4 regions of the Rhodococcus sp. NPDC056960 genome follow, and region 4 is predicted to be linked to each of the others. Evidence: riboswitches for the same ligand, from Rfam matches in the RefSeq annotation. Region 4 holds a riboswitch; each other region holds the start of a gene.
The links. A riboswitch is a leader RNA that binds a small molecule or an ion and turns the genes downstream of it on or off. The one in region 4 is predicted to bind S-adenosylmethionine.

Region 1 (7,190 bases), on a different contig from region 4:
GTTCCAGCGATCGAGAACCTGTGCGTACGTGCCGTTCTCGATGATGTGGTTGATGGCCTCGTTGACGGCGGTGATCAGCCCGTTGTCCTTCTTCGTGAGCACGGCGATCTCACCCTGGAGCGCATCGCCCGCACCGGAGAAGGTTCCGGCGATCTCGGTCTCCCCGGCCTGCGCGACGTGGAACGACGAGGACGGGTTGGGGCCGAAGTACGCGTCGATCCGGCCCGACGCGAGAGGCAGGTAGTAGTCGGTGGTGTTCTGGTAGTAGGTGATGTCGGTGGGTTCGAGCCCCGCCGCGACGTTCTGCTCGCTCCACTTCACCAGCAGTGCTTCCTGATTGGTGCCGGAGGAGACCGCGATCTTCAGGCCCGCGACGTCCTTGGGCTCCTTGATCTGGATGCCGCTGCCCTTCTTCGTCTCGAACGCGACCGTGTCGAGGCGGTACGTCGAGAAGTCGTACTTCTCCTTCCGCTCCTCCGTAACGGTGACGTTGGAGATGAAGGCGTCGGCCTCCCCCGAGTCGATCCGGACGAAGTTCTGCGCCCAGTCGGCGGCCTGCAGATCGACCTTCAATCCGAGGACGTCACCGATCAGGTACGCGAAGTCGGTCTCCGTGCCGATGAGCGTCTTGTCGTCGTCGGCGTAGAACCGCAGGGGCGGGGCCGAACCGGCGCTGCCCGTCACGACGAGCGTCCCGCGGTCGCGGATCTGCTGGGGAACCTTCGCGGCGATCGAGTCGACCTCGTCGGTGGTGATGCGATTCTGGTCGGCGGTGAGGTTGTAGCCGGCGGCCGAGGTCGGCCCCGATCCCTCGTCCTCGACGTCGCCGCCCCCGCACGCGGCGGCGAGCAGCGCGACGGTGGTGAGGGTCGAGGCCAGGATCTTCGTACGGAACCGTGCGGTGGACATGTGTGCCTTTCGGGGATCCACACCGATCGTGTGGGGAACAGGTGTGGTGAATCAGAGAACTCGGGAGAGGAATGCCGTGGTGCGGTCGTGCTGCGGGTTGTCGATGACCTGTGCGGGCGGGCCCTGTTCCACGACGACGCCGGCGTCCATGAACACGGCGGTGTCGGCGACCTCGCGGGCGAAGCCCACCTCGTGGGTGACGATGACGAGGGTGGCGCCGTCGCGTGCCAGTTGCTTGATGACGGCCAGCACCTCGCCGACCAGTTCGGGGTCGAGCGCGGAGGTGGGCTCGTCGAACAGGATCACCGCCGGACGCAGCGCGAGAGCCCGGGCGATCGCCACCCGCTGCTGCTGTCCGCCGGACAGTTGTCGCGGGTACTCGTGGGCCTTGTCGCCCACCCCGACCCGCTCCAGGAGTGCCTTCGCCTCCACCTCGACCGCGGCCCGGTCACGGCCCTGCGCCGACACCGGCGCCTCGATCACGTTCTCCAGCACCGTGAGATGCGGGAACAGGTTGAAGTTCTGGAACACGAATCCGATCCGGGACCGCTGCTTCAGGATCTCGCGCTCACGCAGTTCGTGCAGTTTGCCGCCCTTGCGCCGGTACCCGATCAGGTCACCGTCGATGCGAATGGTGCCCCGGTCGACCTTCTCCAGGTGATTCAGGGTGCGCAGCAGCGTGGACTTGCCGGAGCCCGACGGGCCCAGGATCACCGTCACCTCTCCCTTCCGGACCAGCAGGTCCACGCCCTGCAGGACGTCGAGTGCACCGAAGGACTTGTGCACTCCGCGCACCTCCACGGCGAACTCCGCCGGCTGGGCGTCGACCGTCATTTCGTGGCACCTCTCGGTACGGAGACACCGGCATCGCGGATCTCGGCGAACTTCCGGGTGACCTTCTGCCACGGGGTCGGTGGCAGTGCCCGAGCCGATCCGCGTGCATAGTGCCGCTCGACGTAGTACTGGCCGATCGACAACAGCGTGGTCAGGATGATGTACCAGATCGTCGCGACCATCAGCAGTGGCACGACGCGGCCGTTCCTACCGAAGATCACCTGTACCTGGTAGAACAGTTCGGCGATCGCCATCGTCGACACGATCGAGGTGCCCTTGAACAGGCTGATCACCTCGTTCGCGGCGTTCGGGAGGATGCCACGCATGGCCTGGGGCAGAACGATCTTGAAGAACTGGCGCCGGCGGGGTATGCCCAACGATTGCGCCGCCTCGATCTGCCCGTGGTCCACCGAGATGATGCCGGAGCGGATGATCTCGGCGGAATACGCGGCCTGATGCAGGGCCAGTCCGATAACGGCGGCGGTGAAGCCGCTGATGACGCCGTTGACCTCGAACGTGAAGAAGCCGGGTCCGAACGGAATGCCCAGCGACAGAGTCTGATACAGGTACGTGATGTTGAACCAGAACAGCAACTGCACGATCAGCGGGATCGACCGGAACGCCCAGATGTACACCCAGGCGATCACCTGCAGTACCGGGTTGTGCGACAGGCGGCTGACCGCCAGCACCACACCGAGCGCGAACCCGAGGACCGTCCCCCACAGCGTCAGCTTCACCGTCATCCACAGCGCCTGCAGCACGGAACCGGCGGTGAAGTACTTGGCGAACGTCGCCCAGTCCCACCCCGGGTTGGTGGCGAGACCGTGGACGAACTGCGCGAGCAGCACCAGGACGACGACGCTGACGACCCACCGCCACGGATGCCACCTCCGCGCGACTTCCAGTGCCGCGTCCTCGGGCCGGTCACCGTCGCCGGAGGGTGCGGAATCGAGGGGTGCGGCCGATCGCGCCCGGACGGGGGCGCTCACGTTCGCTCACCACTTGGAACAGACATCACTGAGGCGGCCTTTCACCTGGAGCGGGACGAGTCGAGGCGCGCGTCTACCGCCTTCTGCGGGCGCGCGTCAGATGCTCACCGGGCGTCGCGCCTGGTGAGCGTGGTGCGAGAGATCGTCAACAGTGGCAGGAAGTGGTCCGGCACAGGTCGATGTGCCGTCTGCGCCATGCTGGGCGCGCGAGGTAGTTCATGTGCTGCCTTCCATCGATCCCGGCGGTAGCACCCGCACCCGAAAGATTCGGAAGGGTTGCTGCGACGTCAACGAGCCAGGTCTCTCGGTCGCTCTGGATGGTTGAAGCGAACACTAGCCGCCTTCCCGCACGCCGTCAACACGAGGTATTCCCCTGCAACACAGGGGAAATGGTTTCGGAGGAACCAAGAATCACCGTGCGCAGAAGTGCTGACATCTGCCGGGGATTGCGGTTGAATCAGCCGCGGAGCGGTGCATCGCCGCGGTCGTGCGACCCGGCTGCCCGGCCGCCGCGGGCCCTTGTAACGTCGCCTCGGTGACACCACTCGAAGTCATCGCAATCCTGGTAGCCGGTGTCGGCGCCGGCGCGATCAACGCCATCGTCGGCAGCGGCACGCTCATCACCTTCCCCACCCTGGTCGCCTTCGGGTTCCCCCCGGTGACGGCGACGATGTCGAACGCCATCGGTCTGGTGGCCGGCGGCGTGTCCGGCACGTGGGGATACCGGCGAGAGCTGGCCGGGCAGGGACCGCGGCTGCGATGGCAGATCCCGGCGTCGCTGACCGGTGCAATTCTCGGCTCGTGGTTGCTGCTGCATCTACCCGAGACGGTGTTCGAACTCGTCGTCCCGGTGCTGCTGATCCTCGCCCTGATCCTGGTGGTGCTGCAACCGAGGATCCAGGCGTGGGCCAAGCAGCGGGGCAGCCACGAGGCGGGCCTGAGCGCGACGCGCCTCGGCCTGCTCACTGCGGGCACGTTCGCCGTGGGCGTGTACGGCGGATACTTCACCGCCGCGCAGGGCATCCTCCTGATGGGGGTGATGGGCGCGATCCTGCCCGAGAGCCTGCAGCGGATGAACGGCGCGAAGAACCTGCTGTCGCTGATCGTCAACGTCGTGGCCGCGACCGCGTACACGCTCGTGGCCTTCGACCGGATCAGCTGGGCGGCCGCCGGCCTCATCGCGGTCGGCTCGCTGCTCGGCGGTGTCCTCGGCGCCCGTTACGGTCGCCGGCTGTCGCCGACCGCGCTACGGGGAACCATCGTCGTCGTCGGCCTCATCGGACTGTTCCGGCTGCTCGCATAGTCGCGCATGCCTCCTCCCGCTCCCTCATACTGGGTCGGTGAGCAACGAAGTAGAGCACCCGGGCTGGACATACCTGATGGACATGGACGGCGTCCTCGTCCACGAAGAGCACCTGGTTCCCGGAGCCGACCTGTTCCTGGCCGAACTCCGCGAATCCGGCACCCCCTTCATCGTCCTGACCAACAATTCGATCCGGACGCCACGCGATCTCCGCGCCCGACTTCTCCGCACCGGCCTGGACATTCCCGAGGAATCGATCTGGACTTCTGCGCTGGCCACCGCGACATTCCTCGCGAACCAGCGTCCGGGCGGCAGCGCGTACGTCGTGGGCGAATCGGGGCTCACCACCGCGTTGCACGACATCGGGTACGTCCTCACCGAGAACGACCCCGACTACGTGGTTCTGGGCGAGACCCGCACCTACTCGTTCGAGGCCATCACCACCGCAATTCGTCTGGTGGAGAGGGGCGCTCGCTTCATCGCCACCAACCCCGACCCCACCGGACCCTCACGGGAGGGTTCGCTTCCGGCCACGGGATCCGTTGCGGCACTGATCAGCCGGGCCACCGGTCGCGACCCGTACTACGTGGGCAAGCCGAACGCGCTCATGATGCGCTCGGCGCTCCGCGCCATCGGCGCGCACTCCGCGAACACGCTGATGATCGGCGACCGCATGGACACCGACATCGTCTGCGGCCTCGAGGCCGGGTTGCAGACCATCCTCGTACTCACCGGCATCTCGACGCGCGATTCGGTGGAACTGTTCCCCTACCGCCCCACCGCGGTCCTCAAATCCGTCGCCGATCTCGTCGGCCGCACGTCGGATCCCTTTGCGGCTTCGCCGCCCGTGAGTACTTCTTAACCGCCGGACGTTAACAAGTACTCACGACCGGCGGCAGCCGGTGATGCCCCGGATCGACGCCGCCTCGGATGTCCCTAAGGTGATCCGGTTCCCGTCGTCGCTGGACAACGTGACGTCGTGGTGTCCGGGCCGGTCGACGTGAACGTGGAGTCGGCTCATTCCGGCCTCGGCGGCGATCGCACGTGCCGCGGCCAGCACCGCCGGCCATTCGGTGTCGCCGATCGGGAGGTCGGACAGCAACGCCTGCGTGGTGACGGAGAGCCCGTCCGTGTACGCGTACGGTCCCGGGCATCCCCCGCCCTGGCTGCGTTCCCGGTGCCACCGCCATTGCGTGCCGGGGGCAATCGCGGCGGCGGCCTCGCCGATCCGGACTACCGCGTCGGTGACCTGCCGCTCGGTGGCCGCGAGCGAGGGCCGGACGCTCAGGCTCTCGGCCGCCGCCGCGATCTCGTCGTCGCCGAAGTTGTACGGGTTGTCGGTCACGCCACCACATCCGCTCGTCAGGATCGCCGCGCCGATCACGGCGACCGTCTTCGCTGTCCATCCGCCCCGGACCGTCACCGGACCGCCAGGTCCGGCAGACCCGCCACGATCACGGCCATGTTGTACCCGGACGTCCGCATGGTGCCGTCGCCGCTGGACCGCGGATATTCGCTGTGCCCGTTGGCGTCTTCCCGCCGCACTCCGTCGGGTGTCGTCGCCTCACGCACCGACAGTTGTTCGAGGTCGGTCTGCACGGGATCGGGTCCGAGCCGGCCGAACCCGTCGACCATGCTGATGGGGTCGTCGTGCGCGCGCATCACGAATCCGTGGCCTCGAGCCAGCCCGAGGTCCGATTCGTCGTTCGCGTGGAACCCGGGCGAGCCGTAGAACACGGCGTCGTCGACGGGTTGTCCCGGGCCCGGATCCTGCAACGCGAGGCCCTGGGTGTACGAACCGTACGAATGACCGAGCGCGGTGATGTGCGGGTCGGGCTTCTGCGAGGCGACGTCGAGGCCCTCGTAGAAGGATGCGAGTTTCGGGGCGCCCGCGGTCGCGCGGTCGGACTGCCAGGAGTCGAGGAGCCATCCGCGGCCGAGATTCTGGTCGAGGAACGGCACGTCGTAATTGCCCGGACCGATGGTGGTCGGCGGCTGATACCCCAGCCACGCAATCGTGGACACCGTGTCGCCCGTGTGGCCGGCCAGGTCCAACTGCCGTTCGGTCTCGGCCTTCAGGGCCTGTGCCTCGTCGGTCATCCCGCGCAGTGACGCCATCGTCGTGTCGATGCCCGGAGTGGTGACCGAGATGTGGTCGGCGGTGTCCGGGTCGCCGAGCGCGAACGCGGCCATCGTCCGCTCACCCGACTGCAGGTCGAGGAGCATCAGCCGTCCGTCCGGGTGATCGCGCACGAGCCGCTCGAGGTCGTCCAGATCCCGCAACTTCTGCTCGGTGTACCACAGGGCCGCGTCGTCGTCGGTGAACGCTCCTCCGAACATGTTGTGGCCCAACCTGTCCCGGAGCCGGTCGCGCTCGGCCTCCCAGCGCGACCGCTCGTCGTCGAACCGGCTCACGTTCGCTTCGTGCCGTACTGCCGAGGGGATGCCGTCACGGTTGCCGACCCACTCGGGATGCCGATCGATCACTTCGCGGCGCTGGGACGGGGGCAGGGCCTCCCAGTACGCGCGGTTGTCCGGTGGGGAGCCGTCCGGCGGCGGCGCCGGGGCGGACAGTTCGGGACCGGCCGGGCCCGCCGCGCCGGGGTCGAGTTCGCCGTCCGCGGCCCGTGTCAGGGCAGCGGCCGCGTCGGCGACGAGGTCCTCCGTCTGGAGTATCAGCGCCCGGGCGGCGGCGCGGACTTCTTCACGCAGCGCCACCGCCGAGCCGTCGACGGGCTGACCGGCGACGTCCCCGCTGTCGGACAAGACCATTCCGTGGGCGGCCGCCGTGTCTCGGAGGCAGTCGAGTTCGGCCTTCAGATGCGTGACCGCGTCGACCAACTCACGGGCCAACCTCTCGACGACGGCGATCGCCGCGGCCTCGCCGGTCAGATCATCTGCGGCGATCCGGAACCGCCGACGCGCGGCGTCGGCGGCGTCGTCCTGCCACGTCGGCAACCGGCCGATGTCGGCGAGACGGTCCTGCACGAAGCCGATCGTGGCCAGTCGCTCGGACAGCGACCGTTGCACGGCCTGCAGCGCTCCGACGTCCCACCGGGCAATGTCCCTCAGATTCACGATCCCCCCCAGGATGCATAATGCCCGTACCCTAACGGATCAATCGCATCCGCGGGAGTCCGATCTCGTCTCGACCG
Region 2 (7,451 bases), on a different contig from region 4:
TCGGCACCGACAAGCAGCACCGCGAAAGCCTCGAGCTGTTCCAGGCCGAGGTGGCCCCCGCGTTGCGCGCGGCCATTCCGAGCCGCCCTCTCGCGGCGCACACCGTGGAGGGACACGCATGAGCCTCTTTCTGGGTATCGAACTCGACGGCGAAGGCGCCCATCCCGAAGCGTGGCGGCGAGCCGGTCATTCACCCGACCGGTTGTTGACCGGGCACACCGTGGCGGACCGGGTCGCGGCGGCCGAGAACGCCGGATTCACGTTCGCCACGTTCGACGACTCGCTTCTGCCGCCCGGCGCCGACGGGGGACCCGTGGGCCGGATCGACGCGGTGAACCGCGCGGCGTTCGTCGCCGCGACCACGAGCACGATCGGCCTGGTACCGGTGGTCGGCACGACGTACGCCGAGCCGTTCCACACGTCCTCCCAGCTCGCGACACTCGACTACGCATCGCGCGGTCGCGGCGGCTGGATCGCCTCCCGCGACACCGACCCCCGGGTCGCGGACGCACTGGGACGATCTGCAGTCACCGCACCCGCCGACCTCGCCCGGGAGGAGCGGGACGCGATCACGGTGGTCCGGAACCTGTGGGACTCCTGGGAAGACGACGCGGTGATCCGCGACTACGCGACCGGTCGTTTCGTCGACCGAGACCGACTGCACTACGTCGACTTCCGGGGCGACACGTACTCGGTGAAGGGCCCGGCCATCGTGCCGCGACCGCCGCAGGGGCAACTGGTGGTGTTCGGACTCGACGGCCGGACCGATCCGTCCCAGGTCGACGTGGTGCTGGTGTCCGGGGCTACACCCGGTGACATCGCCGACGCCGCCGCACGGGCGAAGGACCGCGGGGCGGCGCTCGTGTTCGCCGAACTCGACGTGGCACTCGGCGCCACCACGCCCGCCCCGCCGTGCGGGCGGCTGTCGTTCGCGGGCGAGGCCTCCGGGCTGGTGGAACTGCTGCGCGCACTGGATGCGCACGTCGACGGTGTGCGACTGCATCCCGCTGTCGTCGACGAGGATCTTCCGGTGCTGGCGCGGTACGTGATCCCGGCACTTCTGCGCGCCGGTGCCGCCCACCGTCCCGTTCCCGGTGCGACCCTGCGCGGCACGCTCGGCCTCGACCGTCCCGTCAACCGCTTCCGGGCGGAGCGCCTCGAAGACTCCTCTCGCTGAAAGGTTGTGGAGACCATGACCGACAATTCGTACGCCAGACCCGGCGCCCAGGTGCATTTCGGTGTCTTCTTCCAGGGTGTCAACCACACCACCATCTGGTCGGACCCGTCGAGCGGTTCGCAGATCGACTTCGAGACGTTCCGTCGGGTCGCCCTGACCGCCGAGCGGGGCCTGTTCGACGCCTTCTTCCTCGGTGAGGGCCTGCGCCTGCGGGAACAGGGCGGCAAGATCCTCGATCTCGACATCGTCGGCCGCCCGGACGCGATCACCCAACTCGCGGCGCTTGCCGGCATCACCCGGCACATCGGGTTGGTGGCCACCCAGAACACCACCTACAACGAGCCTGCCGACCTCGCCCGGCGGCTGTCCGGGCTGGACCTGCTGTCCGGTGGCCGGGCCGGCTGGAACGCCGTCACCACGGACAATGCCTGGACCGGCGAGAACTTCCGCCGCGGCGGCTTCCTCGACCACTTGGACCGGTACGAGAGGGCCGGCCAGTTCCTCGACACCGCTCGCGCGATCTGGGATGCGTGGGCCGACGACGCGGTCGCGACGAGCACCGACGCGCCGACGTGGGTGGCCCCGGACGGAGTGCAGCAGGTGACGCGCCGGACGTCGCAATTCGACGTCGCGATCACCCCGACCCTGCCGCGCAGTGCCCAGGGCCACCCCGTCATCTTCCAGGCCGGCGACTCCCCGGCGGGCCGCGACTTCGCGGCCGGCCGCGCCGAGGTGATCTTCTCCCGGCACGGAACTCATTTCGACGACGCGCTCGCCTTCGCCGAGGACATCCGGGCGAGACTGCGCCGTGCCGGACGCCCCGAGGACGACGTGAAGATTCTGCCGGGCACGCAGATCGTGCTCGCGGAGACGGCATCCGAGGTCGAGGAGAAGGTCCGCTGGGTCCTCGAAGGCCAGTACACCGGCCAGACGGCTCTGTCGCTGGTCGGGCAGGTGTGGGGTCGCGACCTGTCCGATCGGGACCCCGACGGTCCACTGCCCGAATTCGATCCGGTCCCAGCACCGATCTCCGTCACCCGCGGGGCGGCGCGAGACGGGAAGGATCCGCTCGCCATCGCGCGGGAATGGCGTGCCCTGGCCGAGGCGCAGAACCTGTCGCTGCGCCAGGTCGCGATCGCCACCACCCAGCGTTCCGGTTTCGCCGGCACACCCGATCAGGTCGCCGACGAACTCACCCGCTGGGTGCGCAGCGGAGCGACGGACGGCTTCAATATTTCGCCGTACCTGGTGCCCACCGGACTCGACGACATCGTCGACCTGCTGGTACCCGAATTGCAGGAGCGTGGTTCGTACCGAACGGAATACGAAGGTTCGACCCTGCGCGAGCACCTCGGTCTCCGGCCCCCGCTGTCGCGGCGGGAGCTTCCACCCCGGCAGGCCACCGGGTAGCCGGGGCCCGTGTGGCGCGGCGACCGACGATCTCTTACACTCGGTAACGACCATCCAGAGCGACCGAGAGACCTGGCTCGTTGACGTCGCAGCAACCCCCCGTCCTGCGGGTGCGGGTGCTACCGCCGGGATCGATGGAGGAACCATGTTGACCGAAGGCTTCGTGAGCGCCTGGGGGCGCCTGCACGTCGATCTCTGCCGGCTGTCCACCTCCATCTGTTTCAGCTGACCCGCCACCCCGCCACCTCGGGGTTCCGGTTCGTCACACCGCATCCGCCTCGGATCCGGTGCCTTTCACCTTCCTGTGCGCGTGAGCGCTGCCCCTACGACGGGCAGCGCGCACGGCACTTCTTCGAGATCACGGAGTTCTCGGTGCCCTCAGTACCTTTGTCCTCGTCCTCCCGCGGCGGTGCCCGCATCGCCGCGGGAATCGGCGCCGCCGCCGTGCTGGCCACGGCGCTCACCGCGTGCGGTGGCGGTTCCGGCAGTTCCACCGCGGCGGATGCGGGACCGCCGCAGCCCGGCGGCACCCTCCGCTACGGCCTGTCCCAGGCACCCACGTGCGCAGACCCCGCACAGTCGGGCACGAACCAGACGATCTACGTGGCTCGTCAGGTGGTGGACTCGCTCACCGATCAGGACCCGGAGACGGGCGAACTGAAGCCGTGGCTGGCCGAGAGCTGGGACACCGACGCCGACGCGTCCTCCTTCACGTTCCACCTGAAGGACGGAGTGACGTTCAGCGACGGAACACCTTTCACCGCGGACTCGGTGAAGAAGAACCTCGACGCCGTCGTCAACACCCTCACCGGGGCCAAGGCCGCACTGGCCGCCAGCTATCTCACCGGGTACACCGGCACCACCGTCGTCGACCCGCTGACCGCGCAGGTCGACTTCGCCGCACCCAACGCGCAGTTCCTGCAGGCGTCGTCCACCCCGCAGCTCGGCATCCTGTCCGACAGTTCCGTCGCGAAGTCCGCCGAAGAGCGTTGCACCGGCGACATCTCGGGTACCGGACCGTTCACATACGCCGACTACCAGCAGGACAAATCCGTCACCCTGGCCAAGCGTGCCGGATACGACTGGGGCTCCGACGTGTTCGGCCACGACGGCGAGGCCTACCTGGACACCATCGAGTTCAGCGTCGTCCCCGAATCCGGTGTCCGCACGGGCAGCCTGTCCTCGGGACAGCTGGACGCGATCAGCGACGCGTTGCCGCAGGACGCCCCGCAGATCGAGGGCGCGGGCGGACGGGTGCTCACCACGTCGAATCCCGGGACCCCGTTCGGCTTCCAGCCCAACGTGACCCGCGGACCGCTCGTCGACCCCGTCGTCCGCAGCGCGCTGGTCCCGGCGATCAACCGGCAGGAACTGGTCGACACCGTGCTCGGCCCCAATTTCAAGCCCGCCACCGGCACGCTGGCGAGCCGCACCCCGGGATACGTCGCCCTGCCGGACGTGACGTACGACCCGGAAAAGGCGAAATCGATTCTGGATCAGGCCGGCTGGATGCCCGGCGCCGACGGCATCCGCGAGAAGGGTGGCCAGAAGCTCGGTTTCCCGGTTCTGTTCAGTTCGGTGTTCGCCGGCAACCAGGCCATCCTCGAACTGGTGCAGCAGCAGCTGAAGGAGGTGGGCGTCGATCTGCAACTGGACCTCGTGTCCACCCCGGAAGCCACCGCCCGCCAGAATTCGAAGGACTTCGACGCCACCTACTACAACAGCACTCGCGCCGACGGTGACATCCTGCGCACCCAGTTCGGTCTCGAGGGTCGCAACCTGAACAGCCGGAACGCGATTCCCGCGCTCGACGACGTGCTGGCGAAGCAGCTGGCCACCACCGACACCGCCGAGCGGAGCGCACTCCTCGCCGACGCCCAGCAGCAGGTGCTGGGCAACGGTCTGTGGATCCCGACGGTGGAGCTGTCGCAGGCGATCGGCGCGGGCCCGACCGTGCAGAACCTGAAGTTCGAGGCCTCGGCCCGGCTCCAGTTCTTCGACACCTGGATCAGCGGACGCTGAGCCATGATTCGCTACCTCGGACTCCGGGTTCTGCAGGCGGTCGCCGTGCTGTGGGCGACGTTCACCGTGTCGTTCGCCGTGCTGTTCCTGCTGCCGTCCGACCCGGTGAGCATCGCCGTCGACTCGGCGTCCACAGGAACCACGGTCGACGCGGCCGCCGTCGCGGAACTGCAGGCGCGGTACGGCCTGGACCAGCCGGTGTGGGTGCAGTACTGGAACTCGCTGAGCCATGCCGTGCGCGGCGACTTCGGGTACTCCATCGCCACCGGGCAATCGGTGACCGAGGCGATCGGGAACGCGCTGCCCAGCACGCTCGCGCTGGCCTTCGCGGCGCTCGTCCTCGCCGTGGCGTTCGGGACGTCCGTCGCGTTCCTCGCCACCTACACAGGCATCCGGTGGCTGCGAAACCTGCTGTTCTCGCTGCCGCCGCTCGGTGTCGCGGTGCCGACGTTCTGGGTGGGTCTGATTCTGCTGCAGCTGTTCTCGTTCCGGCTGAAGGCCTTCCCAGCGTTCGGAGACCAGGGGGTCGCCGCTCTGGTGCTCCCCGCGGTGACGCTGGCATTGCCGACCGGCGCGGTGATCGCCCAGGTGCTCGCGGCGAGTCTGCAGACCACGTGGCGGCAGCCGTTCATCGAGGCCGCGCGGGCGAAGGGCGCGTCGCGCCGGCGAATCCAGACGCGGCACGCGCTGCGGCTGTCGAGCATTCCCGCCTTCACCATCGCCGGTGTGCTCGTGGGCAATCTGCTGGCCGGATCGGTCGTCGTGGAGACGGTGTTCTCGCGGGCCGGCGTCGGGCGGCTCACACAGACGTCGGTGATGGCGCAGGACATACCCGTGGTCCAGGGGATCGTGGTGCTGAGTTCCCTCGTCTACGTCCTCGTCAATCTCGCGGTCGATCTGCTCTACCCGCTGATCGATCCCCGGATCGTCGAGGGCAGGCGAAGCCGCCACGCCGCCGACGACCGCGCTGATCTGGAGGAGAAGGTTCATGTCTGACATCCTCACCCGGGAACTCCTCGACGAGGCCGAGGGTTTCGACCCCGCCCCGCAACAACCTCCGCCCCCGATCACGCCGGGGACACACCGTCGCGCACTCGGCGTGCCTGCATGGCTGCGGCACACTGTCGTGCCGGTCGTCGCGGCGGCCGTGCTCCTGCTCGCCGTCGGATTCGCGGTGGCGCCGTCGGTGTTCGCGAGCGGTGACCCGTTGGTCGGGGTACCCGCCCGGAAACTGCAGGCGCCCAGCGCCGCACACTGGTTCGGCACCGACAACATCGGACGCGACGTGTACACCCGAGTCGTCCACGGAGCCGGATTGTCCCTGACCGCAACGCTGCTGGCAGTGGGAATCGCATTGGCCGTCGGTTCGCTGATCGGTCTGCTGTCCGGCGCGGTCGGCGGCGCGCTGGACGCCGTGCTCATGCGAATCGTCGACGTCCTCCTGTCGATCCCCGCGCTGCTGCTCTCGCTCGCGCTGGTGACGGCGCTGGGGTTCGGCACGGTCAACGTGGCCGTCGCCGTCGGAGTGTCGCTGATCGCGAACTTCGCCCGGGTAATGCGGTCGGAGGTGCTGCGCGTCCGCAGGTCGCTGTACGTCGAGGCGGCGTTCGCGTCGGGCGTCCGCTGGCACACGGTCCTGCGTCGGCACGTGCTGCGCAACTCGTACGCGCCCGTCGTGGCGCTCGCCGCCGTCGAGTTCGGCATGGCGGTGCTCGCCGTGTCGTCGCTGAGCTTCCTCGGGTTCGGCGCGGTGCCGCCCACCCCGGAGTGGGGCTCGCTGATCTCGGAGGGCAGGAACTACCTCGCCACCGCGTGGTGGATGACGACCCTTCCCGGGGTCGTGATCGTGGCCGTCGTGCTATCGGCGCACCGGCTCGGACATGCACTCGAACGGAGGGAAGTGCGATGAGCGCGAACGACATCCCGCTGCTGCAGGTCTCCGGACTCCGGGTGGCGTACGGCAGTGTGAGCGATCCCGTCGTGGCCGTGAACGGCGTCGACCTGACGGTCGGCCGGGGCGAGGTAGTGGCGGTGGTCGGCGAGTCCGGCTCCGGGAAATCCACCACGGCGCATGCGATCCTCGGACTGCTCGGCGGCAACGGCCGCACCGTCGGCGGCACCGTCACGTTCGACGGCGAACGCCTCGACACGCAGTCCGAGCGCGCGCTGGGCCGGATCCGCGGCGCCCGAATCGGCCTCGTCCCACAGGACCCGACGACCTCCCTCAACCCCGTCCAGCGGGTCGGGGCGCAGGTGGCGGAGGTACTGCGGATCCACGGACTCGCCGACCGGCGGACCGCCGAACTCGAGGCGGTGCGCATCCTCGCCGAGGCCGGGATCGACAACCCGGACGTGCGGGCGCGGCAGTACCCACAGGACCTGTCGGGCGGGCAACGGCAGCGTGTCCTGATCGGGATCGCGCTGGCGTGCAGCCCCGAACTCGTGATCGCGGACGAGCCGACCAGCGCGCTCGACGTCACCGTCCAGCGCCGGATTCTGGATCACCTCGACGCACGGATCGCCGAATCCGGCACCGCGGTCCTGCTGATCACCCACGACCTGGGCGTCGCCGCGGACCGGGCCGACCGGATCGTGGTGATGAGCCAGGGGGAGGTGGTGGAGTCGGGGCCCGCCCGCGAGATCCTCGAGAACCCGCAGCACGAGTACACCCGCACCCTGCTGGCCGCCGCACCCAGCCTCTCCGTGGAGCGGGGACCCCGGCTCGACGACCACGACGGCGGAGTCGCCCCCGACGTCCTGCTGCGCGTGAGCGGGGTGTCCCGGACATTCCGGATCGACCGGCGCACGGCCATCGACGCCGTGCGGGACGTGTCGTTCGACG
Region 3 (7,451 bases), on a different contig from region 4:
CCTCTCCCGCAGATAAGCCTGCGCGACCTGCGGGTCGCGGGCGGCGAGCACGCCGAATTCGAGGACCAGCAACGACCATCCCGGCTCGCGCACCATCCACGACGCGATGGCCTCGCCGCCCGTGCCCGCGGCGTCCGACGGGTTCATGCCGGAGATCTCGGCGAGCACCCGTCCCGCCAGTTCGAGTGAGCGCGCAGCGAAGAGTTCGGCGAACAGGTCCTGCTTCGAGTCGAAGTTCGAGTAGACCGCACCCTTGGTGAACCCGGCGCGGCGCGCGACCTCGGCGAGCCTGGCCGCGCTGAAACCGCGTTCGGCGAATTCCTCCGCCGCAGCGTCCAGGAGGCGTTGACGTACGACGTCACGACCGGGACGCGTCGCGGGCGTCCATTCGGTGTGACGACGGTCCGGTTGACGATCTTCAGTCACGATACCTAGGGTATTCAATACCCACGGTATCGACAAGGATCGAGGACGTCAGATGACCACGACCGCCAGCGACACAACCAGTCGCACCCAACCGCACCACGACAGTCCGGTGTCGAAATACGGGGCACCGAAGGTGATGGTCGCGCTGGTCTTCGGCGTCCTCCTGTTGCAGCTCGGATTCGTCCTCAGCTACGTCGCGGCGTTCCATCAGCCCACCCCGCGCGACATCGAGATCGCCGTCGTCGCGTCGGCGGGATTGCCCGCCGGCACGGATCAGCAGGTCGCCGACCGGCTCGATGCGATCGACGGCCGCCCGCTCCGGGCACGTGTCATCGCGGACACCGCGGAAGCGCGGCGGCTCCTCCACGACCGCGAGATCCAGGGCGCGTTCGTCGTGAATCCGGCCGGACCCGACACCCTGATCACGGCGAGCGCGGGCGGCAGTTCCATCTCCAGCGCGCTGGAGTCGGTGTTCGCCCAGGTGGAGAACAGTCAGGGCCGCCAGTTCACGGTCCGCGACGAGATTCCCGTCGGCGTCCACGACAACCGCGGCCTGTCCGGTTTCTATCTGGCGGTCGGGTGGGTGGTCGGCGGCTACCTGCTCGCAGCGGCGATCGGTCTGTTCATCGGTGCTCCGCGGACGCTGCGTCAGGCCGCCGCGCACACGGCGGTCCTCCTCGGCTACGCCGTCGTCTCGGGTGCCCTCGGCGCCCTGATCACCACCCATGTGCTCGGCACGTTCGCAGGCCACTGGTTCCCACTGTGGCTGCTCGGCACCGGCGTCGTCTTCGGCACTGCCGTGTTCACCCTCGGACTGCGGGCCGCCGTCGGCGTCCTCGCGGTGCCGCTCGCGATCGCCGTCTTCGTGATTCTGGGCAACCCCAGCGCCGGCGGGGCGTTCGGTTCCAACGTCATCCCCGCCTTCTATTCGGCCATCGGCCGCTGGATCACCCCCGGCGCCGGTACCGAGGGAATTCGCAGCATCGTGTACTTCGACGGCGTCGGGCTGGGACAGCCCGCACTCGCCCTCGCGCTGTACTCTGCGGTCGGTCTGGGACTGCTGTTCGGGTTCACCGCCAGACGTCTCCGGAAGGCGGAATCGACTACGCCCCGTTCCGATGTCGTGTCGGACGACGCTTCTTGATGTCGTTCCGGAGGAATGGACCTACTCTTGGTTCATGCCGACGCCCCTGCACCCCCACGCCGCGCATGTCGCCGAGACACTGATCGCGCGAGGACACCATGGGGTGATCGTGACCCAGCCCGACTCCACCCACTCCGCGGCCGAGGCAGCGGAATCCCTGGGCGTCGACATCGGGGCCATCACCAAGTCGCTGGTGTTCCTTCTCGACGACGATCCGATCCTCCTTCTCGTGTCGGGGGCGCACGAGGTGGATCTGGCGAACACCGGCAAACGGCTGCAGGGAAATCTGACCCAGGCACCTCTCGACATGGTGCGGATAGCCACCGGCCAGCCGATCGGCGGTATCGCCCCGCTCGGCCATCCCACCAATCTCCCGACCTATGTCGACAACGCCTTGTCGGAGCACGCGGAACTGTGGGCGGCCGCCGGGCACCCGGACACCGTGTTCCGCACGTCGTTCTCGGAGTTGGTGCGGATCACCGCCGGCCTCGCGATCGACGTCGACTGAACCCCTGTCTGCAGCGCCCCTATAGTTGACGGCACATCTCGTGACCGCGAGTGGCACAGTGACCCGCACGGGCCGACCCGGAGAATGATGTGTCCGACAGAGCCGAGCACGCCGAGACCGTCGATGGTTCGCGTCTCCCCCGCGATCCCCGACCCGCGCCCGGAATCAGCGCGGACGACTACCGCGCAGCCCTGCGTCGTCACCCCGCGGGGGTCACCATCGTGACCCTCGACGCCGGATCCGGCCCCGTCGGCTTCACCGCGTCCTCGTTCTCCTCCGTGTCCCTGGATCCGCCGCTGGTGTCGTTCAACATCGCGAACACGTCGTCGAGCATCGAGGCGCTGCATTCAGCGGAGTCGCTGGTGATCCACCTTCTCGGGGAGCACCAGCAGCACCTGGCTCAGCGATTCTCGCGCAGCGCCGACCAACGGTTCAGCGACGAGTCGCTCTGGGCGCGGCTCGGCACCGGCGAACCGGTCCTCCACGGAACTCCCAGCTGGTTGCGGGTCGTCGTGGACCAGTTGCTTCCCGTCGGCGACCACACGCTCGTGATCGGCCTCGTCACCCGCGTCCACGCCGAGGCCGACGACGATTCCGCGTCCGCTCCCCTGCTCTACCACGAGGGCCGGTACTACCGGCCCACGCCGCTGAGTTCGACGAACAACGGCAACTGACCGGATCAGGAAGCGAGCACCCGCTCGCGGCGGGGCAGGTCGAAGCGACGCAGCGCTTCGTCGACGGCGTCGGCGGACGTGACGAGGCCACGTTCCTCCAGCCACGGAAGGGTGCCGTCGACGAGCTGTTCCAGAACCCTCGGCAGCGACAGCGGCAGCAGCGTCACACCGTCGGCGACGCCAGCCGCCTGGATGTCGGCGATGAGCCCGGCCAGACCCACCGGAGTTCCGATGTACTGCAGCGACACTGGTTCACGCGGGGTCTCCAGCGCGCTGTCGAGGAGGGCGAGTTCCTTGCGCGCCGCACGGGCTTCGGTGGCGATGAGCACCTCGAGGTCCACCAGGACGGTGACGCCGTCGGGGTTCCGGCCGTCCGCGACGAGTTCGGCGCGGATCCGTGCGCGTTGCTGCTGCGCCTCACGCAGATCGGACGCCCGGATCCGGACGACGTTCGGCGGGAACGATGTGAGGTCGAGCTGATCCGTCGAATCGGCGGTCAGGTCCACCCAGTAGTCGGCGCCGTTGACGGGCCGCGTGCCCACGGCGCCCTCGGCCGCCGGGTGGTGACCCGATCCGGTCAGTTCGACGGCGACGCGAAGGGGACGGGAAACGAAGGCATTGTCTCGAGACATTGGGGTTCCTCGGGAATGACGTGTGAATGAAACGGAGCCGGCAGAACGGTCAGCTCGAACACATACCCGAGGCGGTTCGGCACAGATCGACATGCCGACGGCACCAGTGAGCAATCATTGTGCTCCCAGCCTGCGATGCCATGGGGTCATACTAGCGCGTCCCGCGAAAACCGGGTCTCCGGCACCGGATTCCACTGTCCGCTCTCCTTGGCGTAGTCCCAGTTCCGACGACCGGCGACCAGGGTGCGCACGGCCTCGACCAGCCGATCCACGTCTGCCGAGCAACTGCCGAGCCCGACACTCACCCGGACGGCGCCGCCGGGCCGCCCGAGGCGTCCCAGCAGCGGATGCGCGCAGAAGCGGCCGTCGCGCACTCCGATGCCGTGCTCGGCGGACAGGTAGGCGGCGATCTCCCCCGGCTCGAAGCCGTCGATCGTGAACGTCACGATTCCGACCGTGTCGGGGGCGTCCGACCACAGCCGCAGGAACTCCAGTCCGTCGACGCAGCCCAGTCCGTCGTGGAGCCGGGCGGTGAGCGCGGCCTCGTGTTCGGCCACGGTGCCGAAGTCCAGCGCGGACAGCGCGTCGCACGCGGCAGCGAGGGCCGCGGCACCGAGCACGTTGGGGGTGCCTGCCTCGTGCCGGGCAGGGGCGGGCGCCCACTGGGTGGATTCGACGGTCACGTTGCGCACCGCTCCGCCGCCCGCGAGGTAGGGGTCGGCGGCGTCGAGCCAGTCCCGGCGGCCCACCAGCACACCCGCGCCGAACGGGGCGTACAGCTTGTGCCCGGAGAACGCGAGATAGTCGACACCGCATTCCGCGAGGTCGATGCGGCGGTGCGGCGCGAGTTGCGCGGCGTCGACGAGAATCCTTGCACCGCAACGATGTGCAACCTCGGCGAGCGCCGCGATCGGCAGCACTTCACCGGTGACGTTGGAAGCGCCCGTCACCGCGAGCAGGGCGGTGGGCTTCGAGCACAGTTCCGCGACGAGCAGCCGGACGGTCTCGGTCAGTGTGTCCGCAGCCCGCACGACGCGAGAGCCCTTCCACGGCAACAGATTCGCGTGGTGTTCGATGTCGAGGACCACGGTGCTGCCGGGAACGCATCCGGCGAGCAGATTCAGCGAGTCGGTCGTGTTGCGGGTGAACACCACCACCTGGTCGTCGGTCGCACCGACGAACCGGGCAACGGAGTCGCGGGACTTCTCGTAGCAGTCGGTCGAGATCCGCGACGCGTAGCCGGCGCCGCGGTGCACGCTCGAATAGGTGGGCAGCAGCGCCGCGATGCGGTCGGTGACCTGCGCCAGGGCAGGGGCGCTGGCGGCGTAGTCGAAGTTGACGTAGGTGCAGTCGCCCCCCTGCACCAGCGGAACCCGCAGGTCGGAGCCCGAAACCTGGGCCAGCGGGGCAACACACACGTCGGCGGTCAATACAGCAGTCATCACGACATCCCTCGTAGTCAGGGACTCGTCGCAGGGTCGGTGCCCTCTCAGAGTCCGCGCTTGCCGGGTTCGGTGTGAACCTCAGCCTGGTCGTCACCCGGAGCACCCCGCCGCGGTGGAGGGTTGCCGACCAGCTAGCCGGGGCTTGACGCTGGTACTCGTGACCTGTTTCGAAGATTGCAGGATCGGCGCGCAGTTGTCAACCCGAAAGCCGGGAGGGCCCGGGGCCGCAGAGGTGAACTCGCGTCGGCGAGGCGTCACCCCGAGGAGCGGGGCCAGCCGATTCGCAATCGGGTTGAGGTCCAGATTGTTCGGGTCCGCCTTCGGTTTCGAATCCCACGGCTGGACGGCGGAGGGGTCGCTGCTGCGGAGCCGATCCGCGAGCACGTCCAGGTCGGCGCCGAAATCCTCGATCGCCGAACACTGTTCGGACCGCGTCGCCAGTACCGTCCGGCTGTCGTGCACCAAAGCCACTGCCCGGTAGAGTAATTCGGCACCGGACTCCGACAGCCCAGACAGCGCGACCGCGAGCGGCCGGAGGTCCTGCCCCCTGCCGTCGAACGCTGCGCCGAGTTCCGTCACGACGTTGTGCGGCGCACCGCCCACCCTCCGTGCCAGATGAACCGGGCGCCCTCCCGGCTGCGGCGAGCCGGGACCGGTTCGCGGAACGACGGTTGACGTCGGCGGCAGACACGGGCACTCCGATGACGAAGAAATACATGAGATGAATGGTCACACTCATATCCAGCCCGAACTCGTCAGCTGCGCAAACTCCGCACCGTCGCCGATGTCGCACGCCATTCGCCGGTCTTGACTGAATTTTCAGTTTGGAATATCTTCGATACCCATCAGGACGTGATGACGGTCACCTCCGCCACCGAAAGTGAGGTCCGCAGTGTCCACGAATCTCGACCCGACGACGCCCCTCGACGACACCGCCCCCTCCCCACCGGAGGACCGTTTCGGACACGTCGAGACGATCGGCGTGGAGTACATCCCCGAATCGGAACGCGATTCGCGACCGCTCAACATGCTCGCCGTGTTCTTCGGCGGCAATCTGGCGTTCTCGGTGATCGTGTTCGGCTGGCTCCCCATCACATTCGGTCTCGGTTTCGGCAGCGCGGTCGCGGCCAGCGCGGTCGGCATCGGGCTCGGCACCCTCCTCATCGCCCCGCTGTCGCTCCTGGGCCCGCGCACCGGCACGAACAACACCGTGTCCAGTGGCGCGCACTTCGGAGTCAGCGGGCGGATGATCGGCTCCGGCCTCACCCTGCTGTTCGCCCTCGCCTACGCGGCGATCGCCGTGTGGACCTCGGGTGACGCGCTGATCGCCGCCGCGCACCGGCTGCTCGGCACCCCGATCGACAACGGCATGCTCGCGCTCGGCTACGGCATCATCGCCGCCGAAATCGTCGCCGTCGCGCTGTTCGGCCACGGCACGGTGGTCGCGCTCCAGAAGTTCGTGCTGCCCGTCGTCGCCGCGCTCCTGCTCCTCGGCGTGTTCGCCTTCGGTGGGCACTTCCACGGCGCGGGCGGGGGCGGCGACTATCTGCTCGGCGGATTCTGGCCCACCTGGATCCTGGCCGTGGTGCTGGCCGTCGGCGGCCCGCTGTCGTATGCCCCCACCCTGGGCGATTACAGCAGGCGGATCTCCCGCGTCCGGTTCTCCGACCGTTCCATTGTCGCGGCGACCATGGCCGGCATCTTCTTCGGACTGTTCCTCACCGCGGCGTTCGGGTCGTTCACCGCCTCGACGTTCACCACCCTCAGCGACTCCTACGTCGCCGACCTCGTCGCGGAGGCGCCCGGCTGGTACGTGCTGCCGATCGTCCTCGTCGCCCTGGCGGGCGGCCTCGGGCAGGGCGTCCTCAACGTCTACGCCAGCGGGCTCGACCTGGAAGCGCTGATCCCCCGGTTGCGACGCGTGCACACCACCCTGATCACGTCGGCGCTCGCCGTCGCACTGCTCTACATCGGCGTCTTCGTGGTCGACGCCGTGGATTCCATCACCGCGATGACGTTGGTGCTCAACGGTTTCGCCGCACCCTGGGTGGCGATCAACGTAGCCGGGTTCCTGGTGGCGCGGCGAGGTCGGTACGACCCCGTCGACCTCCAGGTCTTCAACCTCGGCCATAGGGGTGGGCGGTACTGGTTCACCGGCGGATGGAACCTGCGCGCCGTCATCCCCTGGGCGGCCGGATCCCTGTTCGGCGTTCTCGCCGTCGACACGTCGCTGTACTCGGGGCCCCTTGCCGACATCGCGCACGGTGTCGATGTCAGTCTTGTCGGATCGTCGGCCATCGCCGTGGCCGGCTACCTCGTCGCGCTGCGACTGTGGCCCGAACACGTGGCCCCGGTCGAGGCGCCGACACCCTGAGACGGCACGAATCGAAGGAGATTTCCCGATGAGCGAGCGACGCGACGCGATTCTGAAGGCCAGCGCAACGGCCATCGCCCAACGAGGCATCCGCGGGCTTCGCGTCAACGATGTCGCGGAAGTCGCAGGCGTGTCGCCGGGCCTGCTGTACTACCACTTCAAGGATCGCATCGGCCTCCTCGAGGCCGCCCTGAACTACATCAACGACCGCGCCCGCGCCTACCGCAGCGAAGGCGAGGAGTCCGGCG
Region 4 (7,451 bases):
GGTACGACCACCACGAGTACGGGCCCGCGACGTCGGGATTCAGCTGACGGACCACGTCGGTCCAGTGCGCATCGTCCGCGAACAGCGCCGACATCCACTCCCGCTCGTGGGGCAGGAACCCGGAGTTCTTCTTGTTCGTCTTCCAGTTCTTCAGGTCCAGTTCGGTGTGGGCGATGTTCCAGTCGCCGCAGACCACGACGTGCCGTCCCGCCGCGGCGGCGGTGCGTGCGGTGTCGGTGAGGTACCGGGCGAAGGAGTCCATGAACCGCTCCTTCTCCTCCTGCCGCGGTGTCTGGGCCTCCCCGGAGGGCAGGTACAGACTCGCCACGGTCAGGTCGTCGAAGTCGGCCTCGAGGTACCGGCCTGCGGCCGCGAACTCGTCGTCACCGTGGCCTACCCGGAACGCGTCGGCCGGCCTGCGGGACAGGATCGCGACGCCGTTGCGTCCCTTCGACGACGGTTCCGCGGACACCAGGTTCCATCCGCCCTCCAGGGCGGGCGCGAGCGTCTCGGCCAGTTGCTCGTCGGACGCCCGGGTCTCCTGCAGACACACGACGTCGGCCTCCGTGCGCTCGATCCACTCGGTGAGCCCCTTGCGGGCGGCGGCGCGAACGCCGTTGACATTGACGGTGGTGATGATGTGTGGCACGGCAAGCACCGTAGCGGACGCGTACGACAGCGCGGCTACCGAGACGAACGGGCGCTGCGGCGTTCCATCGCGACCGCCACGGTGAGAACCACGAGACCCGCGACGGCGAGCAGCGCACCCACCGCGGCGGGCGCGGTGTAGCCGTAGCCGGCCGTGATGACGACGCCGCCGATCCACGCCCCGAACGCGTTCGCGATGTTGAGTGCCGCGTGGTTGAGCGAGGCGGCGAGGGTCTGCGCGTCGGCGGCGACGTCCATCAGCCGGGTCTGCAGTCCGGGCACCATCGACGCTCCCGCCGCACCGACGAAGAACACGAGCAGCAGCGCCGTGTACGGGTTGTGGGAGGCGGTCACGAAGATCCCGAGCAGCACCCCGAGCGCGGTCATCGAGGCGAACAGGCCGGGAATCAGCGCCCTGTCGGCGAGCTTGCCGCCGATCAGATTGCCTGCGACCATGCCCAGCCCGTAGATCATCAGGGCCAGCGGCACCAGCGACCGTGACAGTCCGGCGACGTCGGTGAGCGTGGTGCTGATGTATGTGTAGACGGCGAACATGCCACCGAAACCGACCATGCCGATGATCAACGTCATCCACACCTGCGGGCGGCGCAGGGCACCGAGTTCGGTGAGGGGATTCGTCATCCGCATGGCGGCGAGCGCGGGCACCCACGACCAGATCGCCCCCAGGGTCACCACACCGATCACCGCGACCAGGGCGAAGGCGCTGCGCCAGCCGAGCGACTGGCCCAGCCACGAGGCGACGGGCACGCCGACGACGTTGGCCACCGACAGTCCCATCATGACCAGCGCGACCGCCCTGGCCCGCCGGCCGCGGTCCGCGAGGTGCGCCGCGACGAGGGCCGCGACACCGAAATAGGCGCCGTGCGGGAGGCCCGCCACGAACCGTGCAACCATCAGCACCCCGTAGTTCGGTGCGAACACGGTGGCGGCGTTGCCGATCGTGAACGCTGCCATCAACGCGATCAGCAGCGTCTTGCGGGGCACCCGCGCGGTCAGGGCCGCGATGAGCGGCGCACCGACGACCACGCCCAGCGCGTACGCCGAGATGACGTGCCCGGCGATCGGCTCGGTGATGCCGAGGCTCGACGCCATCTCGGGCAACAGGCCCATCGCCACGAACTCGGTGGTCCCGATCCCGAAGCCGCCGAGAGCCAGCGCGATCATGGCGAGCGTGCGGACGGACGGATGCTGGGCGACGACACCGACGGGACCGGACGGGCGGGCAGGCGCGGAAGTAGTCACGAAGAAGAGTCAACGACCGCACCCCGGGATCTCTTCCCGCGTCCGCCGTGGGGTGAGCACACTCACTTCCCCGGCGCACCTCCCCGGGAGACGACGAACGGGACGCCCCGACGTGGGGAGCGTCCCGTTCCGTACTGCCGTCGTGCGGTGTCTACTGCTCGGCGATCGCCTTCTGGAGATTGATGTCCAGCGTGCCGAGGAACTCCTCGGTGGTGAGGTAGCCCTGGTCGCCGCCGACCAGCATCGCGAGGTCCTTGGTCATCTGGCCGCCCTCGACGGTCCTGATGACCACGTCTTCGAGTTCCTGCGCGAAGCCGATGACGTCGGGGGTGTTGTCCAGCTTGCCGCGGTGTTCGAGTCCACGGGTCCACGCGAAGATCGACGCGATGGGGTTGGTGGACGTCGGCTTGCCCTGCTGGTGCTGACGGTAGTGACGCGTCACGGTGCCGTGCGCGGCCTCCGCCTCACACGTCTTTCCGTCCGGGGTCAGCAGCACGGAGGTCATGAGACCCAGCGAACCGAAGCCCTGCGCGACGGTGTCGGACTGGACGTCGCCGTCGTAGTTCTTGCAGGCCCAGACGTAGCCGCCCTCCCACTTGAGCGCCGACGCGACCATGTCGTCGATGAGGCGGTGCTCGTAGGTGAGGCCCGCCGCGTCGAACTCCGGCTTGAATTCGGTCTCGTAGACGTGCTGGAAGATGTCCTTGAACGCGCCGTCGTACGCCTTGAGGATGGTGTTCTTCGTCGACAGGTACACCGGGTAGTTCTGCTGCAGGCCGTAGTTGAGCGAGGCGCGCGCGAAGTCCTCGATGGACTTGGTGAAGTTGTACTGACCCTGGACGACGCCGCCGCCCTCGGGGAAGTTCACCAGTTCGTGCTCGATCGGCTCGCTGCCGTCCTCGGGCGTGTAGGTGATCATCACCTTGCCGGGACCGGGGACCTTGAAGTCGGTGGCGCGGTACTGGTCACCGAAGGCGTGACGGCCGATGATGATCGGCTTGGTCCAGCCCGGAACCAATCGCGGAACGTTGGAGATGATGATCGGCGCGCGGAAGATCGTGCCACCGAGGATGTTGCGGATCGTGCCGTTGGGCGACCGCCACATCTTCTTGAGGCCGAACTCCTCGACGCGCGCCTCGTCCGGGGTGATGGTCGCGCACTTGACGCCGACGCCGTGCTTCTTGATCGCGTTGGCGGCGTCGACGGTCACCTGGTCGTCGGTCTCGTCCCGGTACTCGATGCCGAGGTCGTAGTACTCCAGATTCACATCCAGGTAAGGATGGATCAGCTTGTCTTTGATGAACTGCCAGATGATGCGTGTCATCTCGTCGCCGTCGAGTTCGACGACGGTGCCCTCAACCTTGATCTTGGACATGGGTGCTTCGCGTCCTCCTAGGAAGATTCCCTGGTTACACGGTTGCGGGCGCACTTCCTGAGTGGGTCCGCGAACGGTTCGCTTATCAAACGTAGACGGTCACAGCGGCCCCTGGGAGACCGCGCTTTAACAAGACAAGCGTACTGCTATGCGCCGGGCCCGCAACCCACGGGGCGCCGGAAGCCACCCCTACCGACGGGTAACTTTTGCCTGCTCGTGGCCCTGATCGGTGCCGTTTCCGGTCGTTCGACCCCAGCCGCTAAGATTCACCACAGGTCATGAGTGCCAGCAACGAGCCCCGGCTAGCTGGCCGGCAACCCTCCACCGCGGTGGGGTGCCCCGGGTGATGACCTGGTTCCCTGATTCATACAACAGTCGGGTGACAAGCGCGGGTCCGACATCGGAGGTTCATGATGTGTTGTTGTTGTCGTAGATAGACCCCAGACAAGCCCTGCGCGCGAACGGACAGCTCGTCGTCCGCGCCTCGTCAGACCACTGGAGTAGACAGCACATGACCGAGAACTGGTCGTTCGAGACCAAGCAGATCCACGCCGGGCAGACGTCCGACGCGACCACCAAGGCGCGGGCGCTGCCGATCTACCAGACCACCTCGTACACGTTCGACAGCACCGATCACGCTGCCGCGCTGTTCGGTCTGGCCGAACCGGGCAACATCTACACCCGCATCATGAACCCCACGCAGGACGCGGTCGAGCAGCGCATCGCGGCCCTCGAAGGCGGCGTCGCCGCGCTTCTGCTCGCGTCGGGTCAGGCCGCCGAGACGTTCGCGATCCTGAACCTCGCCGAGGCCGGCGACCACATCGTCTCCAGCCCGCGGCTCTACGGCGGCACGTACAACCTCTTCCACTACTCGCTGCCCAAGCTCGGCATCGAGGTCTCGTTCGTCGACGACCCCGACGACCTCGAGCAGTGGCGCGCCGCCGTCCGCCCCAACACGAAGGCGTTCTACGGCGAGACCATCTCCAACCCGCGCAACGACGTCCTCGACCTGCCCGGCATCTCCGGGGTCGCGCATCAGCACGGCATCCCGCTGATCGTCGACAACACGGTGGCCACCCCCTACCTGATCCGACCCCTCGAGCACGGCGCGGACATCGTGGTGCACTCCGCCACCAAGTACCTCGGCGGGCACGGCACCGCGATCGCCGGGGTCATCGTCGACGGCGGCACGTTCGACTGGACCCAGGGCCGCCACAGCAACTTCACCACGCCCGACCCGAGCTACCACGGTGTCGTCTTCTCCGAACTCGGACCGCCCGCGTTCGCCCTCAAGGCACGCGTGCAGCTGCTGCGCGACCTCGGCTCGGCGGTCTCCCCGTTCAACGCGTTCCTCATCGCGCAGGGCCTCGAGACCCTCAGCCTGCGCATGGAACGCCACGTGTCGAACGCGACCGCGGTCGCCGAGTACCTCGACGCCCGGCCGGATGTCGTATCCGTCGGATACGCCGGGCTCACGTCCTCGCCCTGGCACGAGCGGGCGAAGCAGATCGCCCCGAGAGGCGCGGGCGCCATCGTGACGTTCGAGCTCGCCGGCGGCATCGACGCGGGCAAGAAGTTCGTCAACGCGCTCACCCTGCACAGCCACGTCGCGAACATCGGCGACGTCCGGTCACTGGTGATCCACCCGGCGTCCACCACGCACTCCCAGCTGACCCCCGAGGAGCAGGCCGCGAGCGGCGTCACTCCCGGACTGGTCCGGCTGGCTGTCGGCATCGAAGGGATCGACGACATCATCGCCGATATCGAGACCGGACTTACGGCGGCGGCATCTTGACAGTGAGCGCAATACAGAACCTGCCCGTGGCGGACGGACGTCTCGGCACCCTGGACATCGGCCCCCTCGAACTCGAGAGCGGAGAGGTCCTCCCCTCGGTGACGCTCGCCGTGCAGCGGTGGGGTGAGCTGTCCCCGAACCGGGACAACGTGGTGCTCGTCGAGCACGCCCTCACCGGTGACTCCCACGTCACCGGACCCGTCACCGACGAGCACCCCTCCCCCGGCTGGTGGACGGGAATGGTCGGGCCCGGCGCGCCGATCGACACCGACGAGTGGTGTGTCGTCGCCACCAACGTCCTGGGTGGCTGCCGCGGCACCACCGGTCCCGGTTCGATCGCCGAGGACGGTCGCCCGTGGGGCAGCCGCTTCCCGGAGATCTCCATCCGCGACCAGATCGCCGCCGAGAAGAAGTTCACCGACCTGCTGGGCATCGAGAAGCTGGCGTCCGTCGTCGGTGGTTCGATGGGCGGAATGCGCGCACTCGAGTGGGCCGTGACCTACCCGGACCGGATCGCGTCCGCGCTCGTCCTCGCCGTCGGCGCCCGCGCGACCGCCGACCAGATCGGCACGCAGACCACCCAGATCGAGGCCATCACCAGCGACCCCGACTGGCAGGGCGGCGACTACCACGGCACCGGCCGGATCCCGCGCTCCGGATTGCGCATCGCCCGGCGGATCGCGCACCTCACGTACCGCACCGAGAGCGAGCTCGACTCCCGGTTCGCGAACTCTCCGCAGGACGACGAGGACCCGTGGCGCGGCGGACGGTACTCCGTCGAGAGCTACCTCCAGCACCAGGCGGACAAGCTGGTCGGCCGGTTCGATCCGGGCACCTATGTACTCCTGTCGGAGGCCATGAACCGCCACGACGTGGGCCGCGGTCGCGGTGGTATCGCCGCCGCACTGAGCACGATCACCGCACCCGTGATCGTCGGCGGAGTCGACTCCGACCGCCTCTACCCGATCCGCCTGCAGGAGGATCTGGCCGACGACATCCCCACGTGCGACGGCCTGCGGGTCCTCAATTCACGGGACGGCCACGACGGGTTCCTCACCGAGGCCGCGGCGGTCGCGAAGCTGCTGTCCGAAACGATGCAGCTGGCACGCGCCGGGCGCTGACCCCGGCGCGGGACGACGCCCGCTCGGACCGCTAGTCGGTGCCGAGCGGGTCGATCGACACGGCCAGCCACACGATCGCGCCGCCGACGGCCACGAGTGCGCCCACGTCGAAAGGCTTGCTGCGCACCGCGAGCAGCCCCACCCGCTCCGACGGCATCGTCAACCGGAAGACCGCCGCCAGGAGGGTGGCGACGCCGAACACGAAGGCTCCTCGCCGCCACCGATCCGCGAGCACGAACCCGACGGCCACCACGATGACGACGAGGACTGCCAGCATCGGCAGGTTCTTCTTCGCGAACTGCCCCCAGTCGGCCATCTCAGCCGAGAGACGCTGCGACACGCTCGGCCCGCTCCACGACGTTGGTCAGCAGGAAGGCCCGGGTGAGCGGTCCGACACCACCGGGGTTCGGCGACAGGAAACCGGCGACCTCGGCGACGTCCGCCGCCACGTCGCCGCGCAGTCCGTCCTCGGTGCGGCTCACACCCACGTCGAGTACCGCCGCGCCGGGCTTGACCATGTCGGCCGTCACCAGCCCGGGGACACCGGCCGCCGCGATCACGATGTCGGCGCGGCGCACCTCGGCGGCGAGATCCCGCGTCTTGGTGTGACAGAGGGTGACGGTGGCGTTTTCGCTGCGCCGGGTGAACAGCAGACCGATCGGCCGGCCGACCGTGATTCCGCGGCCGACCACGACGACGTTCGCGCCCGCGATCGGCACCTCGTAGCGGCGCAGCAGGTGCAGGATTCCGCGCGGCGTGCACGGCAGCGGCGCTTCCTTGCCGAGCACCAGCCGGCCCAGGTTGACCGGGTGCAGGCCGTCGGCGTCCTTGTCGGGGTCGATGCGCTCGAGGGCGGCGTTCTCGTCGAGCTGCTTCGGCACGGGGAGCTGCACGATGTATCCGGTGCAGTCCGGATTCGCGTTGAGCTCGTCGATGGTGGCGTCGAGCTTGTCCTGCGTGATGTCGCCGGGCAGATCGCGGCGGATCGAGGTGATCCCGACCTTGGCGCAGTCGTTGTGCTTGCCGCGCACGTAGGCGGCCGACCCCGGGTCGTCGCCCACCAGAACGGTGCCGAGACCGGGCGTGATGCCCTTGTCCTTCAGGGCGCTCACCCGCACCTTCAGGTCTTCGAAGATTTCGTCGCGGGTCGCCTTGCCATCGAGGATCGTTGCAGTCACGTGCCCCATTCTCTCAGGTTCGCCAGACCCGCGTCAGGTCGGTTCCACCATGAGGCCGTTGGCTGTCGCGT

Region 1: it holds a riboswitch for S-adenosylmethionine, as region 4 does, so the genes downstream of both, ACFTWF_RS06745 (putative leader peptide) here and ACFTWF_RS09365 (bifunctional o-acetylhomoserine/o-acetylserine sulfhydrylase) in region 4, are expected to answer to the same signal.
Region 2: it holds a riboswitch for S-adenosylmethionine, as region 4 does, so the genes downstream of both, ACFTWF_RS06785 (putative leader peptide) here and ACFTWF_RS09365 (bifunctional o-acetylhomoserine/o-acetylserine sulfhydrylase) in region 4, are expected to answer to the same signal.
Region 3: it holds a riboswitch for S-adenosylmethionine, as region 4 does, so the genes downstream of both, ACFTWF_RS18600 (aminotransferase class V-fold PLP-dependent enzyme) here and ACFTWF_RS09365 (bifunctional o-acetylhomoserine/o-acetylserine sulfhydrylase) in region 4, are expected to answer to the same signal.

What each region holds. Positions count from the first base shown of each region.
Region 1 is NZ_JBHURF010000003.1:317,242-324,431, reverse strand. Features, by position in the region: gene ACFTWF_RS06760 (ABC transporter substrate-binding protein) at 1-909, opposite strand, end outside; gene ACFTWF_RS06755 (amino acid ABC transporter ATP-binding protein) at 961-1,743, opposite strand; gene ACFTWF_RS06750 (amino acid ABC transporter permease) at 1,740-2,648, opposite strand; gene ACFTWF_RS06745 (putative leader peptide) at 2,878-2,952, opposite strand; SAM riboswitch class I at 2,960-3,056, opposite strand; gene ACFTWF_RS06740 (sulfite exporter TauE/SafE family protein) at 3,268-4,035, shown strand; gene ACFTWF_RS06735 (HAD-IIA family hydrolase) at 4,112-4,897, shown strand; gene ACFTWF_RS06730 (LppA family lipoprotein) at 4,919-5,458, opposite strand; gene ACFTWF_RS06725 (alpha/beta hydrolase) at 5,455-7,113, opposite strand.
Region 2 is NZ_JBHURF010000003.1:325,985-333,435, forward strand. Features, by position in the region: gene ACFTWF_RS06770 (LLM class flavin-dependent oxidoreductase) at 1-122, shown strand, start outside; gene ACFTWF_RS06775 (LLM class flavin-dependent oxidoreductase) at 119-1,177, shown strand; gene ACFTWF_RS06780 (NtaA/DmoA family FMN-dependent monooxygenase) at 1,193-2,587, shown strand; SAM riboswitch class I at 2,635-2,728, shown strand; gene ACFTWF_RS06785 (putative leader peptide) at 2,733-2,816, shown strand; gene ACFTWF_RS06790 (ABC transporter substrate-binding protein) at 2,960-4,609, shown strand; gene ACFTWF_RS06795 (ABC transporter permease) at 4,613-5,605, shown strand; gene ACFTWF_RS06800 (ABC transporter permease) at 5,598-6,518, shown strand; gene ACFTWF_RS06805 (dipeptide ABC transporter ATP-binding protein) at 6,515-7,451, shown strand, end outside.
Region 3 is NZ_JBHURF010000011.1:29,074-36,524, reverse strand. Features, by position in the region: gene ACFTWF_RS18630 (TetR/AcrR family transcriptional regulator) at 1-426, opposite strand, end outside; gene ACFTWF_RS18625 (hypothetical protein) at 479-1,570, shown strand; gene ACFTWF_RS18620 (YbaK/EbsC family protein) at 1,605-2,078, shown strand; gene ACFTWF_RS18615 (flavin reductase family protein) at 2,243-2,752, shown strand; gene ACFTWF_RS18610 (hypothetical protein) at 2,758-3,384, opposite strand; gene ACFTWF_RS18605 (putative leader peptide) at 3,434-3,502, opposite strand; gene ACFTWF_RS18600 (aminotransferase class V-fold PLP-dependent enzyme) at 3,531-4,826, opposite strand; SAM riboswitch class IV at 4,878-4,992, opposite strand; gene ACFTWF_RS18595 (purine-cytosine permease family protein) at 5,722-7,203, shown strand; gene ACFTWF_RS18590 (TetR/AcrR family transcriptional regulator) at 7,232-7,451, shown strand, end outside.
Region 4 is NZ_JBHURF010000005.1:53,385-60,835, forward strand. Features, by position in the region: gene ACFTWF_RS09350 (exodeoxyribonuclease III) at 1-649, opposite strand, end outside; gene ACFTWF_RS09355 (MFS transporter) at 685-1,911, opposite strand; gene ACFTWF_RS09360 (NADP-dependent isocitrate dehydrogenase) at 2,063-3,286, opposite strand; SAM riboswitch class IV at 3,561-3,681, shown strand; gene ACFTWF_RS09365 (bifunctional o-acetylhomoserine/o-acetylserine sulfhydrylase) at 3,798-5,081, shown strand; gene ACFTWF_RS09370 (homoserine O-acetyltransferase) at 5,078-6,202, shown strand; gene ACFTWF_RS09375 (DUF3017 domain-containing protein) at 6,234-6,518, opposite strand; gene ACFTWF_RS09380 (bifunctional methylenetetrahydrofolate dehydrogenase/methenyltetrahydrofolate cyclohydrolase) at 6,520-7,380, opposite strand; gene ACFTWF_RS09385 (pentapeptide repeat-containing protein) at 7,414-7,451, opposite strand, start outside.